DNA from 2 places in the Jeotgalibacillus haloalkalitolerans genome. Region 1 is predicted to be linked to the other one. Evidence: riboswitches for the same ligand, from Rfam matches in the RefSeq annotation. Region 1 holds a riboswitch; the other holds the start of a gene.
The links. A riboswitch is a leader RNA that binds a small molecule or an ion and turns the genes downstream of it on or off. The one in region 1 is predicted to bind thiamine pyrophosphate.

Region 1 (7,787 bases):
GGCGGACATAAGCGATGCTGCTCAAGCAGCTGCTGATCCTGCCAGACTGCACGGGGATTAAATGGACCGCTCAGGCTTCCTTCATGCAGCAACAGCAGTGAATCTGCCACGCGGTCCGCAAAATTCATATCATGCGTCACAATTAAAAATGTGATGCCTTCATTTGCACGTGACACGATCAGGTTTTCAAGCTCACGTAAGGCTGCTTTATCCTGCCCGGCAGTCGGTTCATCCATCACAATCACAGGACGACCGTCACACAGCATAGCCCCGATTGCTGTCCGTCTTTTCTGACCATGACTGATCGCAAAAGGGTTGGACTCACTGACCACAGTAAGATATAACCGCTCAAGCATGTCTTCAACAGACTGCCCTCCGCCAAATGAAAGCTCTTCCCGGACTGACTTTGTTAAAAACAGAAATTCTGGTGACTGGGGCACATAGCCGATTCTTTTCGGCTGGACAGTCCCACCGGTCGATTTTAACCCGCACAATGCTTTTAACAGCGTCGATTTCCCGCTGCCATTAGGACCTGCAAGCACTGCGATTTCCCCTTTTTTCAGTGAAAAAGTGACCGGTGAAACAATTGGCTCGACAGCCAGTTTTTCAGCAGACAGAAGAATTTGATCTGACTGTACCGGCTTCCTTGCGACTGACGCTTCAACCTGTTTCGACGCAGTCATTTGCCACTCCCGGTCAAAGAAGTCACCCCATAAAGCGACTTGGTGATCAATCGCTATTACTGTCAGGTTTCCTGTGTCATGGAGGTCGCGCAGCCACTTAACAAATTCCCGGGCGGTCACCGGATCTAAATGAGTCAGAGGTTCATCAAGCAGAAGGACCTCAGGCTCCAGCACCCATGCACATGCGGTTGCGACACGCTGCTTCTGCCCGCCTGAAAGTGTCTGGATAACTGAATCTCTGAAGTCCTCAAGCCCGGTTTCCCGTAAGACCTCTTGGATCCGTCCGCTGATCTCAGATGCAGGCACCTTTACATTCTCAAGTGTAAAAGCGAGTTCTTCTTCAACTGTCTGCATGCAAAACTGGCTGTCAGGATCCTGAAAAACAGTTGCAATCCGGTGATTAATTTCCCCCGGCTCATAGTCAGCCGCTGCTTTCCCAAACAGCTCGATTTGACCGGTGACAATGCCATCGCAATTTTCAGGGTAAAGGCGGTTGAGCAGGTACAGAAGTGAAGACTTTCCGCACCCGCTCGGACCTGTAATCACCACACGCTCCCCCGCGCGAATATTGAAATCCACATTTTTAAAAACAGGCAGTTCGTCATCCGGAAAACGGAATGACACATCCTGCAAAGAGATGACGTTATGCATGTGCATCACGCTTTGTAATCGAATAACCTCTCAGTGATCCTGTCGCAAGCAGTGCGTCTACGAGATATTTCCCGCCAATCCCTGCAATGATCGAGCCACTCATCACACGAATCACAAACATCAGCAATACATACTCTGTACTTAACGCTGCAAATCCGCCGAGTAAGTAACCATACACAAAGCTGAATACAGCAGCCCCGGCGCCAGCCATCATATAGATCCCTAGGTTAAAATAGCGGTACCTTGTCGCTGCAAACACAGCTTCAGCACCGAGTCCCTGAATGACCCCTGCTAAAATCAGGCGCGGTCCGACTGCATTGCCAAGCATGACTTCAATCGCAGCGGCCATTGTCTCGGGAATTACTGCAGCACCAGGCTTTCTGATGATTGCCATGACAATAATAGACACGATAAACCAGATCCCGAAGATCCACTCATATGCAATCGGTCCGATCAGTGAGGCCCAGATGTTTCCGACATGTAAAAACAATAAGTAAATGATGCCGAAAACAACAGCAAACAACGCCATCAGCACGACTTCCTTCAGCTTCCAGCTCTTAAGCATGGTGATTACCCTTATGAGATGGACTGTTGATACTCATGGATACAGTCATCACTAAATGACGGTGTTCATCAGACCTTGCGTGGCCGAATGTCTCCTCGTAAAAATCAAATACCTCATGGATATCCCCGTGAATGCCGCTTGCATAATGCATCGAATCATTGAATACACCGCGCTCTTTCGCCCGGTCCACTTCCCTGTAAATCACACTCATATAATCAGGGTTATTCATCGGGTACAGGGCAAACTGTGAAGAGACATACTGCTTTGTATCGTCATGATTATGTACTTCAGGGTCAGCTTCCATATAGGAATCGCCTGCCGTATCACCCGGACAGCCTGCTGAAAAAGTTGCATTGACCGCTACATGTTCCCCGGTTTTAGCGGCATGAAGCGTAATTGCTTTGATCACATTGAACACATGCTGCTCCTGTCCGCGTATCACCGTTGATACATCATCTGTATGCTTCCAGACGCCTGTCAGATCAGTTGCCTCCAGTGCGCCTTTTATTACCGGAATAAAATCTCCAGTCATTGGGTGCAGTGAAAAACGGCACCCCACAATTTTGCTTGTTCCACATTCCATTTTGTATTCCTCCCAGAGCAGTTTTTGCACAAAAAAAGACCACATCCGCGTAAGATGTAGCCACTGCTCCTGATATAAAAAAGAGAAGTCACTACACTTCCTCACGCAGGTATTATCCTGATCGAGTCATAAGGGATCGGAGCTAATGCTCACATCTCAGCTAATTCGCACCCCTAGTGCAGATAACGGTATTTAATTTTCTGTGCACGACCACTATATCACCAGAGAATGGAATGTGCAACACTCGAAAAATCTAATTAGAACCATATTATACCTTTTTGTTAAAAACTTTATTAAATTGGCTCTGTTAAAGTTGGCTGTTGATTTCCGCTTCAGGGGGACGCTTTCCGCGGCCGGGCGGTGAGCCCGCAGGCTTCGCCATGGCCTCACGCGTCCCTTCCTGTCAGCCACCGCCTTACGCTACAACAATCAGCTGTGCAAAAAAGTAAGATGGATTTTAATAATGGGGACATTATTCCCTCGGTTCAAAAATCAGCACGCCAATTATCGCAATCACCAGACTGAACAATACGGAGTAAAACCAGTGACGTCCCTGAGTTGTGTGATTAAGGATGTTCATCAGGGCACTGATACAAAAGGTCACAAAAAACACGAAAAGGATCAGAATGATTGTCATCATGTTAATCGTCTCCTCTTAACTGTTTTTAAATATGTCAGTCCCGCCAGCTTCTTTCAGCTGACGAATGGTTTTTGGACCAACGCCGTGAAGGGAAAGAAGCTCTTTTTCCGTATACTTTTGTATGTCAGTCATTGTTTTAATACCTGCCTGAGCGAATGCACGCTGTGAGGGTTTACTTAAGCCGGAAGGTAAATCGCCTGTCACGTCTGCTCATCTCCTTTTTAAAAAAGCATGGTTGGCAGTTCTTCAAGCCGCTGGTCTGTGCTGCGTGTGATTTTCAGTGAATAGCCGGGTTTTGAATGTGCACTCCCGCGTACGGTCAGTGTTCTTTTGCGGTCAGCCATTTCAATCGTCAGCCACTTACGGCCGGCATCTGACGTTTTAATACACTCTGAAACCTCGCTTGCTGTCAGTAAAATGATTTCCGTGTTCTGAAGATCTTCTTCACCGCAGATAAAAGCAAACAGGTATTGGTTGTCATGCTGGCTGCGAAGCGTTTTTTCCATTTCTGTATCGTAAAAGGAGAAGGTCCAGATACGGGATTCTTTTTTAAAACGGGGGGTAAACGAGTATTTAGCATAAATGAAATAACTGTCGATTTCATTTTCAAGCGCATAAATTCTCCGGTCGTGACCGCCTTCTTTCATGACAGGTGAGAATCCGCGATTGACGAGATGAGACAGCAGCGCACCAAAGTAAAAATCGACTTTGGGAATACTCATATCATTGCTCCTCCTTTCAGGTAAGGGTAGTTACTCCTTATTATGAAGCACTTTCGGGTGGATTTACATTTTTAACACTTGAGCAGTCATAATTCTTGCATTCAATCTGGAATCATTAGATGCTATGGGTATGAAAATTGCACTAGAGGAGGTTCATGATAATGTCCATTAAAGAACTGAAAGGAATACATCACGTTACTGCGATTACAAGCAGTGCTGAGAAAAATTACGAGTTTTTCACCAATGTACTCGGGATGAGGCTGGTCAAAAAAACAGTGAACCAGGATGATATCCAGACGTATCACCTGTTTTTTGCTGATGATACAGGAAGTCCCGGGACAGATATGACATTCTTTGATTTTCCAGGCATTCCAAAAGGAAATCACGGGACAAATGAAATTTCAAAAACGTCATTCCGTGTACCAAGTGATGCCGCGATTGATTACTGGGAAAAGCGGTTTGATCGCCTGAATGTGAAGCATAAAGGTGTGCAGGAGCAGTTTGGTAAAAAGACCATCTCCTTTGTTGATTTTGATGATCAGCAGTATCAGCTGATTTCAGATGAAAATGATCAAGGTGTTGAAGCAGGGACGCCGTGGCAAAATGGGCCGGTGCCGCTTGAGTATGCGATCACTGGATTAGGACCGCTGTTTGTCCGCGTTGACCGCTTTGATTATTTTAAAGAAATGCTTGAAAAGGTGTTGCTGTTTAGAGAAACAGCTGCTGAACAATCATTTCACTTATTTGAAGTGGGTGAAGGTGGAAACGGTGCGAGTGTGATTGTTGAACATAACACCTTTTTACCGCAGGCACAGCAGGGGTTTGGCACAGTTCACCATGCCGCATTCAGGCTTGAAGATAGAGCCATGCTCGATGACTGGGATGAGCGGATGAAGAGCTTCGGTTTCCCGACATCCGGGTTTGTTGACCGTTTCTTCTTTAAGTCGCTGTACGCAAGGGTTGCGCCGCAGATTCTGTTCGAATTCGCAACAGATGGCCCGGGTTTCATGGGAGACGAGCCATATGAAACGCTTGGCGAGAAGCTTTCACTGCCACCGTTTTTAGAGCCGAAACGTGACGAGATCGAAAGCAAAGTAAGGCCGATTGATACGGTGAGAAGTACGAAAAAGTTTGAAAAAGAATAGTGAGTGTGAGCCGGATATCTGAGGGGATATCCGGCTTTTTTATGCAGGGTGAAGCGGGCGTGCGGCGGTCGGTGGAAACGACCACGGAGCAGCGGGATTACAACCAGTGGCAGGAGTGATTGCTACAGAACCCCGGGTGTATCGCTACAAGCTCAGCGGGGAAAGCTACAAACTCTGGCGGAAAAAGCTACAACCTGAGCTGAAATCACAACATTCAGCCGGCGCATACCGCCATCCCGTTGAAATGCCCTTGGGAAACAATCTTTTGTTTCTTAAAGGCATGAAGCGGGTGTGGTGAAGCAATTTTTTTGTGTGGATACGACCATAGAGAAGCGGGATTGGTACAAGCTGCGGGGGTGATTGCAACAAGATTCCGGGTGTATCGCTACAAGTTCAGCAGGGAAAGCTACACTGTAAACAGAAATAGCGACAATCAGCCGTCCCATCCCACACATAAATAAATAATAATTTAATTATTCAAAACATACAGGATTTACCTTCCGGGTGTCGAAATACTTAGGTGGTCGGGGTTTCCCGGTACAGCTTTAAAGGAGAGGATTAGATGAAAAAAACGCTTTCCCTGTTAATTGCTGTGTTCCTGCTTCTGTCACTGCCGTCTGCCGCTTTTGCCGGAGGATTTAAGACGCCTGGTAACTCACTTGTTCCAGGTACAATCAGTATTGGTGAAGCCCCTGCTTACATAGACCCTGCAAAGCCTGTTGTTGTATTTGTTCAGGGTCTGACGAATGATTCGACCGTTTGGTATAACGAAAATGATATGTACAGCCGTGCGCTTGCGGCGGGTTATGAAACAGCTTTTGTTGAGCTGAATGATTCCGGAGGCACGCCTAAAAGTTATTGGGATAATGGTGAGATGCTTGCAGGTCAGCTTGAAGAGATCTCTGCTCATTTTGGCGGAAAAAAGCTGGTGATCGTTGCGTTTAGTAAAGGGGGCGTTGATACTCAGGTTGCCCTGATTCATGAAGGGAAGTATCCGCTTGTCTCGAATGTCATTACGCTCAGCTCACCTCACTATGGAAGTGAGCTTGCCAACCTGGCGAATAGTACATCTCTTGGCTGGCTTGCGAGTCTGATTGGACAGAATAGTGAAGGTACTCAGAGTCTGCAGACTGGTACAATGAACTACTTCCGTTCGATCACTGATAACCGCTTTGAAGCATCACAAAACAGTTATTTTTCTCTTGCAGGTACACGCACCGGACCTTTGTTCAGTGCTTACTGGTTTGGGAGCGGTTTCATTTCAGGACCAAATGATGGGGTTGTATCAGTTGCAAGTGCTCAACTGCCCTACGGTAGGAGTCTGGCTGTCGGGAACTGGAATCACGGTGAGGTCAATAAGGGATATAATACCCTGTCGATCTTCCAGCCATATCTAACGACACAGCGGGCTGCTGCATTCTCTGATTTTAGCGCAATGGAAGCAAGGGAAGACGAAACCGGACCGCTGGATACTCTTATAAGAGGCGGGGCACAGGATGGTAAAGCGTCAGAGAGTTTCTATGTAGAGGATGAAGCAGAAAGCCTTGTGATTAACTGGATGAGTGCCACACCGCATAACACGGTGACGCTGAAATCTCCTAAAGGGCCGGCACGGGATTATGAGGTGACGGCTGATGAGGATGATACGATGTTTTTTGACGGAGCTTATCATCATACGATTGAAGTATCTGACCCTGAAGCCGGGAAGTGGATCGCAGAAACTGTAACGGAAGAGGAATCTGCTTATGCTTTAATGGTCACTTTCCAATCAACATTAAACGATCAGCTCGCGCTTGAGCCTGCTGGAAATAAGCGGAGCTGGGCTTTAGAAGCGAACCTTGGCTTAAGAAATAAAGCGCAGCGTCATGCAGAGATCGAGATGTTTAGTGAAATAGGGTTTATTCCGGGTAACGGTAAAGGAAATCAGCGCTCTGGTCAGCAGATGCGTACATTTAAGCAAAGCGGAAAATCTGTGACGATTCCTTCAGAAGAGGGTACCTACAATATGACGGTGGAAGTGGAAGGCACTACGCCATCCGGACAGAAGTTCCAGCGTACAGTGATAGAGTCTGTATTTGTCGATAAGGAAGGGTTCGCTTACTAAAAATGATACTCATGTTGTTTCTGCACAGCTGTTGATATCCGTCTGAAGCGGACACCAACAGCTGTTTTTTAATACCTGTAGGAAATGAAAATAATCAGACTGACAATGGCGTAATAAATCATGGAACAGGCAGGCAGCAGCATTTGCCATTCTTGAACAGGGAGCCCGCACAGTGCCGGACTCTGCAGTACTTCTCCAAGCATCAGACCCATTATACTTCCCATACTAATATGAATCGCTCCGGCGACCCCGGCTGAAGCATAGCCTGAAACCGCGCCACAGAGGTAGCCTGCTATTAGAAGTACGCCCCATAACCAATCCCCTTCAAACATCAGAACGAGTGGCAGCGTGATGGTCAATCCTGCTCCGCCTGTGATGAATGTTACCACAGTATTAGTGAAACGTTCTGTTAACGTAAATCTCTTTTTTAATAATAAAGCTGTATGAAAGATCAAAAGTGTAATGGCTGACAGGAAAATCGCTTCCGGCATAGCTTTCACTTCCTTTAAGATTTCACCACAGATGTTAAAGCGAGTGCGATCAGGCAGACATATATGATTTCAAGCATCACCGGAAGTATGGTTAATCCTCCTGCAGCAGCCCCGATCATCGGCCCCATCAACCCCATCATAAATCCGTTAGAGAGTCCGGTCAGTGCTGTCTGGCCGTCATAGAACAGTCCGGTTACTGCACC
Region 2 (7,787 bases), on a different contig from region 1:
AGTTGAAAACAGCATATGATGCATTCCGTTTGATGAATGATTCAGATAAAGGTGTATTTTCGGATCTGTACAGTCAGTGGGCCGGCACGATTCATACAGCGGGCTATCTGCCAACCGAAATGAAAACCTGGTTCGCGCTCGGCGGTGATCAGGAACCTGTGGAATTTGATTTTGCAAAATGGCTGGATGGGGAAGATATTTTGCTTGAGAAGATTACTGGAGAAGTAGATACGGATATTCCGTTTGTGCATATGGATGAAGGTGCTTACTGGAGCGCCGGGAAAAAGAAAGCTGTGAAATAAAGAGGATGAGAAGCCTGGTGGACAGGCTTCTCTTTTTGATTTTGACCAATGCAGTCAACATGGCTGATACGACGTTCAATCCGGTGAACATGACAGTCGGCGGGTGCAATACAAAACTCAACCCGGGTGTATCGCTACGTCATAAGCCGGAATAGCACCACCGCCTGGAAGAAACACAACATTGGAGCGCCACCACCCCCCGCATACATCCACTGTTCCTGTCCTCCTTCACTCAAGCGACTTCTCAAGCCCGGCCAGTCCCCATCTCAGTACATCCTCATCATTCGTATTTGCTGCGTAACGTACAAGAACCGTCATAATGAAAACAGCCTTAAACCGTGCCAGCTCCTCTGTGCGGGCATCAATATCGCCATATGCCTCAAAAAACTCTGCGCGTACTGCTTTTGACATACAGGCAAATCCAATTGACAGATCGGCTGCCGGATGCCCGATATGCGCATCTCCCCAGTCAATAATCCCAACGAGCCTGCCGTCACGCACAATCATGTTTTTCGGATGCAGATCGCCGTGCAGGGGTACCGTGCCGGCGGGGTTCTCCCATTCTTCAAGCTGCTCAATATATTGTTTTAACTTTTCATATAATGGTTCAGGTATCACTGAAGCTGATTCTTTAGCAATCTCGTAAAAATGCTTTTTCCGGAGTTTTGAAGATAGCCGGTGCAGGTGATCAGGGTCTGCGTCTACCTGATCAACAGGCAGTGCATGTAAGTTTTTCAGAAAAGCACCAAGCTCTTCGGCATGCTGATGCAGAAGGTCCGTATCGGTTTTTTCAGTTAAGACCCGTCCTTTGATGTTTGAAAATCCGACATAAGGATAATCTTCACTTTCTGACTCCTTATAAAAAACCGGCCTCGGATATTCAAAGCCTCCATTAAATCTTAACTTCACAAGACTTCTGAGCATCCGGTTTTCAAACTGCATCGCTTCATAGCCAAGCTGCCGGCGTGGAAATCTGAACACAAATTCCCCGTTCACCTCATACACCGTATGATCAAAACCGGAACCGCAGGGTCTCACCTGTACCGGTTGCAAATGTGGAAATGCACGTTCTATCTTCTCTTTTGCTTTCTCCTGTGACACTGGATGTGTCGCTTCCCATGGATTCAAATCGATCACTCGTTTCATTCGCTGATTGTATAAATTTCATCATACAACTTTCCAGCAGGAATCTGAAGGAGATAACAATTATTTCTAAAGTAACGTGTACTTGATTCTGCTGAAGGGAATAACAATCATTAACATTACATATGAAGGGGAGAAAATGATGAGCGTAACTCAAACTAAAAATATTCAGCAGATGTTTCAGGAGATTCGTGCGTATAGTGAAAAACTCGTTGCTGGAATGGAGATTGAAGATTTTATTCTGCAGGCAGACAACTTTGTCAGCCCGACAAAATGGCATCTGGCTCATACCACATGGTTTTTTGAAAAGTTTATCCTGACAGAGTTCATAGAGGGATATGAACCTTTTAATGAACAATTTTTCTATTTGTTTAATTCATATTATGAGACGGTGGGAGAGTTTCATCCACAGTCAAAACGCGGGCTGATTTCCCGTCCGACTGTTAAAGAAACACTTGCCTACCGGAAGCATGTGAATGAGCAGGTGAACAAGCTGCTTGATACCACTGAAATGACTGATCATTTATATGATTTGATCGAAATGGGTCTGCAGCATGAACAGCAGCATCAGGAGCTGATTCTGATGGATATTAAATATAATCTGTCATTTAATCCGCTGTATCCTGCATTGTTTGAGCAAAAAGCACCCGTCGGCGGAAAGGCACCTGAACTGACATTCACTCCTTTTGAAAAAGGGATGACAAGAATCGGTACGGATGCAGATGAATTTGCTTTTGATAATGAAACACCGTGTCATGATGCTTATCTGAACGGTTGTCAGATTGCAAACCGTCCTGTGACGAATCGTGAATATCTTGCATTTATTGAAGACGGAGGTTATGAAAGGGCTGAGCTCTGGTTATCGGATGGCTGGCAGCTGGTGAAAAAAGAAAAGTGGTATGCTCCGCTTTACTGGGTGAACAAAGATGATCAATGGTCGTATTTTACTCTAAGTGGTCTGCAGGCAATTGACTGGGAAGCGCCTGTGACGCATGTCAGCTATTATGAAGCTGATGCTTACGCAAGGTGGGCAGGAAAGCGTCTGCCGACTGAACAGGAATGGGAGCATGCGATGAAGGGGGAAGAGGTCAGAGGAAACTTTATGGATGATGACCGCTATCAGCCGGATGCTGCTTACAGCGGCTCAAAGTTTGAAAAAGTGTTTGGTGATGTATGGGAATGGACGCAAAGTCCCTATACACCTTACCCGCGCAGTAAGCCGCTTGATGGCGCACTTGGTGAGTACAATGCTAAGTTTATGTCCAACCAGATCGTCCTGAAAGGCGGATCATGCGTGACGCCTCTCTAGCATATCAGGCTGACGTACCGTAATTTCTTTTATCCGCATATGAGGTGGCAGTTCAGCGGGATCAGACTGGCAGATGATCCGGTGGAATCTTAATCCTTAAACATCCTGCCGAACCTTTTGGCGGGGTGTTTAGCCTTTTGTCCTAACACGTATATCTTTCGGTGTGATGATGCCCTGTTATTGTGATAGTACAGAATTTGAATAGTACAGATAAAATATTTTACGGAGCTTATAAAATAATAATGGATACGATTACAACAGAAAAATGTGTAGTCTGTATTAGTGTGAAACAGTTACTGTAACACAAAAATATTTTTGCGTTATAGGAGTGACTGTGATACTCTTTAACTGACAATTTCATTAATTTATTTACTGGGGGAGCCGAGTGGCTGAGACAGTCTTTAGCTGAACCCTTTGTACCTGATCTGGATGATGCCAGCGGAGGGAAGTATGCTTACATAGTTACGCGCATAAGCCGCTTCCTTTAAAAGGCAGTGGTGTTTTTTTATGTAAAAGAAGAAAGGAGGCAGACGATGAGTGAAACATGGTATTTTCTTGATTCCGGTCATGGCACACCGTCATTTAATATGGCGATGGATGAAGTGCTGATGAATTGGCACAGTGACGGAAAGATCCCGCCGGTACTGAGATTTTACGGATGGAAGCCCGCAGGTATATCAGTCGGCTTTTTCCAAAAGGTCGGTGGCAGTATAGACCTTGAGAACGCGAAGAAGTACGGCGTTGAGCTTGTACGCAGGCAGACCGGTGGCAGAGCAGTTCTGCACGATGATGAGCTGACGTATAGCGTGCTTGTATCTGAAGATCATCCCGCAATGCCAAAGTCGATTAAGGAAGCTTATCTTGTCTTATCAAAAGGCATTCTTGAGGGATACCGTGCGCTTGGTATTCCGGCTGAGTTTTCGATTCCAGAGGAGAAACAGAAGCAGGCCGGTTCAGCCGTCTGCTTTGAGGAACCATCGTGGTATGAACTGATGGTTGATGGCAAGAAGGCAGCCGGCAGTGCGCAGACGCGTAAAAAAGGTGTAATTCTTCAGCACGGTTCGATCCCGATCTCTATGGATATCGAAAAGTTATTTGACTTATTTATTTATCCAAATGAAAAAGTAAAAGAGCGTGCACGCCGCGCATTTACAAATAGAGCCGTCGCGATTAATGATGTGCTTGAGCGTCCTGTTACATTTGAAGAAGTGAATCATGCATTTAAAGAAGGGTTCATGAAAGGGCTTGAGATTGACCTGGAACCTTTTACACCGCCAGAAGAGATGTTAAGAGAAGCAGCAGAGCTTGAGAAGAAGTATCGGAGTGAAGAATGGAGTTATAAGCGGGAAGGGAGACAAAAAGTATGACAAATGCAAAAGAACATGTACGTAAACCGGAATGGTTAAAGGTAAAGCTGAATACGAATGATTCCTATAAGAAGCTTAAGAAAATGATGCGTGAGAAAAAGCTGAACACAGTATGTGAAGAGGCGAAATGCCCGAATATTCACGAGTGCTGGAGTGAACGGAAAACAGCAACATTCATGATCCTTGGGGACACCTGTACACGCGCATGCCGCTTCTGTGCTGTCAAAACCGGTCTGCCGAATGAACTTGACTGGGGCGAGCCGGAGCGGGTAGCAGAGTCTACTGAAATGATGGGCCTAAAGCACGTTGTTGTCACAGCGGTTGCACGTGATGACCTGAATGATGGTGGCGCAGCTGTATTTGCTGAGACTGTCCGTGCGATCCATCGCCGTCTGCCAAGCTGTACAGTGGAAGTATTACCATCAGATATGAAAGGTGATTATGAAAGTCTTCATACGCTGATGGACGCCGAGCCGGATATTTTTAACCACAATATCGAAACAGTCCGCCGCCTGACAAAGAGAGTGCGCGCGCGTGCCACGTATGATCGTTCACTGGAACTGCTTGCACGTGTAAAGGAAATTGCGCCGAACATCCCAACGAAATCAAGTATCATGGTTGGTCTTGGTGAGACAAAGGAAGAGCTGATTGAAGCAATGGATGATCTGCGTGCACACAATGTGGATATCCTGACACTTGGTCAGTATCTGCAGCCGACGAAAAAGCATCTGGATGTTGTGCGTTATTATCACCCTGATGAATTTGCAGAGCTGAAGGAAATCGCGCTTTCAAAAGGCTTCAAGCACTGTGAAGCAGGGCCAATGGTGCGTTCTTCATATCATGCGGATGAGCAGGTAAGTGAAACATCAGCACAGCGCCGGATTAAGTATCTAAAGGGCGTTGAAGCAGATGGCAGAACAGTAGACAACCTGCAGTAATAACTGAATACAGCTTGACCCACTGGGGGAGCCGGTTAAACCGGCTGAGACGGACTGTTGTCCGGACCCTTTGAACCTGATCTGGATCATACCAGCGTAGGGAAGTGGACGTATATGTGAACCTTGTTATATACGCCGCTTTCCAATATTGGGAAGCGGTGTTTTTTATTTGGTTTTGTTAAAGCTGGCTGATGATTGCAGCTCCAGGGGGACTTCACGACCGGGCGGTGAGTCCGCAGGCTTCGCCATGGCCTCACCTGTCCCTTCCTGCCATAGGAGTCGCTCCCTGCAGCGAGAATCACCAGCTGTGCAAGTTCAATAATGGTTTTAATAATACTTATTTAGTAACTGGCTTGGCAGATTTATTAAATGAAGGAGGAATCATTATGACTTTTTGTTCAGAAGTAAGAGAGGAATGCAGTGGGCTTTGGGAGGCAAGCTTTACGCATCCTTTTGTAAAAGGGATTGCAGACGGGACACTGCCGCTTGATGTATTTAAGTTCTATGTGATGCAGGATGCGTATTATTTAACCCATTTTGCGAAGGTGCAGGCAATTGGGGCTGTGAAAGCGGAAGATCTGAAGACAACAAAAAGCTTTGCACACCACTCAGAGCAGACCTGTGCAGCAGAGCTTGCGCTACATGAATCCTTTATGGAGCTGCTTGGCGTAACAGAAGAAGACTGGGCGTCATTCGAACCATCTCCGACTGCCTATGCCTATGTGTCACATATGTACCGGGCAGCTGATGGAAATCTGGCAGATATACTTGCCGCGATCCTGCCGTGCTACTGGCTTTACTATGAGATTGGCGAACAGCTGAAGAATAAGAAGCCGGATCATCCAATCTATCAGAAATGGATTGAGACTTACGGGTCTGAATGGTTTGGTGAACTCGTGAATGAGCAGATCAACCGAATGAATGAACTCGCAGTGGGGCTTTCTGAAAAAAGAATCGGAGAGTTAAAGATGCATTTCAGAAGAAGCAGCTATTACGAATGGAATTTCTGGGAACAGGCTTGGACGATGGAGTTTTGGACAATTCAACCAAAGGAGCGTGTGACACATGATTAATCAGCTAAGAGAAAAGAATCCGCTGGTCCATTGCATCACGAACTATGTTGTCGCTAATTTTCAGGCTAATGGCATGCTGGCACTTGGTGCATCGCCGGTGATGGGGGATGAAGAGAAAGAGGTTGAAGAGCTGGCATCGGTTGCTGATGCGCTGTCACTCAATATCGGTACGCTTCATCAGCGTTCAGTTAACAGTATGATACTGGCCGGCAGGGCTGCAAATAAAAAAGGGATTCCTGTCGTGCTCGATCCGGTTGGCGCAGGGGCAACCTCATACCGGTTATCAGTGATAGATGAGATTTTAATCGAAGTGAAGATTACGGCGCTCAGATGTAATGCGGGAGAACTGGCAACGATCATGAGAAAAGACTGGTCTGCTAAAGGTGTGGATGCAGGGGAAGGCGAGGGGGATCTAACTGAACTGGCTGTGGAGGCTGCAAAAAAATACGGCTTCATTGTTGCTGTAACAGGCCCTGTGGATATTGTGACTGACGGGCAAATCGTACATGAGATTCATGCAGGACACGCCATCATGTCGTCAGTTACGGGTATGGGATGCTTACTCTCAAGCGTTACAGCAGCTTTTCTGACTGTTGATCAGTCAACAGACGCTGTTGCGGAAGCTGTTCAGTATTACGGGGAAGCGGGTGAAAAGGCTGCCAGGATTTCTGACAGCCCGGGCAGTTTCAAAACAGCATTTATTGATGCAATGTTTTCACTCAATGAAAGCAGGCTTCAAAAAGGAGGCAGACGATGAAACAGGTACTGACGATTGCCGGATCAGATTCCGGAGGCGGAGCGGGCATTCAGGCGGATATTAAAACTTTTCAGGAGCTTGATGTATTCGGGACCTCTGTCATCACAGCAGTCACCGCTCAAAATACACGCGGTGTAATAGATGTTGCACCGGTGCCAATTGAAAATATTGAAAAGCAGCTGCAGGCTGTCGGTGATGATTTTGATATTGCAGCTGTCAAAACCGGTATGCTGTTTGATGCTGTAACGATCCGGACAGTGGCGGATTCGATTAAGCATTACAACTGGCAGCGCCTTGTTGTAGACCCTGTCATGATTGCCAAAGGAGGGGCGAGTCTGCTGAAGGAGGAAGCAAAAGACTCACTGATTAAACATCTTCTGCCGCTTGCCACGCTGGTCACACCTAATATTCCTGAAGCTGAGGCATTAAGCGGCATTCAGATTTACAATGAACAAACAAGACGGATGGCTGCTGAACAAATTCTTAAGAGCGGTGCGCAGGGTGTTCTCATAAAAGGCGGACATGGTGCAGACCCGGACTTTACAGAAGACTTTTATCTTGATCAGCATGGAGGCTCACTTGTGCTGAGATCCTCACGCATTCAGACAAAGCATACGCACGGCACCGGCTGTACATTTTCAGCAGCGCTTGCAGCAGAATTTGCAAAAGGAAAATCCATAGAAGAGGCGTTTCTGACTGCGAAGCAATTCATTCAAAGTGCAATTGAACATTCATTAAATATAGGTGCCGGTCATGGGCCGACAAACCACAGCGCTTATCGTCATTATGCGCAAAAGGAGATGATCAGATATGTTCACTAGGCCTGCTGTTTATTTTATTTTTGGTACTGCAAATACCGGGCAGAAGGATCCGTTTCAGCTGCTTGAAGAAGCGCTGA

Region 2: it holds a riboswitch for thiamine pyrophosphate, as region 1 does, so the genes downstream of both, UFB30_RS11375 (lipoate--protein ligase family protein) here and UFB30_RS01205 (YkoF family thiamine/hydroxymethylpyrimidine-binding protein) in region 1, are expected to answer to the same signal.

The regions. Positions count from the first base shown of each region.
Region 1 covers NZ_JAXQNN010000001.1:234,110-241,896, forward strand. Annotated here, with positions in the region: gene UFB30_RS01195 (ABC transporter ATP-binding protein) at 1-1,334, opposite strand, end outside; gene UFB30_RS01200 (ECF transporter S component) at 1,327-1,899, opposite strand; gene UFB30_RS01205 (YkoF family thiamine/hydroxymethylpyrimidine-binding protein) at 1,892-2,482, opposite strand; TPP riboswitch at 2,564-2,667, opposite strand; gene UFB30_RS01210 (hypothetical protein) at 2,955-3,122, opposite strand; gene UFB30_RS01215 (helix-hairpin-helix domain-containing protein) at 3,138-3,326, opposite strand; gene UFB30_RS01220 (hypothetical protein) at 3,344-3,844, opposite strand; gene UFB30_RS01225 (ring-cleaving dioxygenase) at 4,012-4,989, shown strand; gene UFB30_RS01230 (hypothetical protein) at 5,096-5,287, shown strand; gene UFB30_RS01235 (esterase/lipase family protein) at 5,552-7,093, shown strand; gene UFB30_RS01240 (hypothetical protein) at 7,162-7,584, opposite strand; gene UFB30_RS01245 (hypothetical protein) at 7,599-7,787, opposite strand, start outside.
Region 2 covers NZ_JAXQNN010000003.1:252,149-259,935, forward strand. Annotated here, with positions in the region: gene UFB30_RS11360 (C45 family peptidase) at 1-302, shown strand, start outside; gene UFB30_RS11365 (phosphotransferase) at 531-1,430, opposite strand; gene egtB (ergothioneine biosynthesis protein EgtB) at 1,588-2,754, shown strand; TPP riboswitch at 3,119-3,218, shown strand; gene UFB30_RS11375 (lipoate--protein ligase family protein) at 3,288-4,121, shown strand; gene lipA (lipoyl synthase) at 4,118-5,059, shown strand; TPP riboswitch at 5,074-5,179, shown strand; gene tenA (thiaminase II) at 5,446-6,132, shown strand; gene thiM (hydroxyethylthiazole kinase) at 6,125-6,889, shown strand; gene thiD (bifunctional hydroxymethylpyrimidine kinase/phosphomethylpyrimidine kinase) at 6,886-7,710, shown strand; gene thiE (thiamine phosphate synthase) at 7,700-7,787, shown strand, end outside.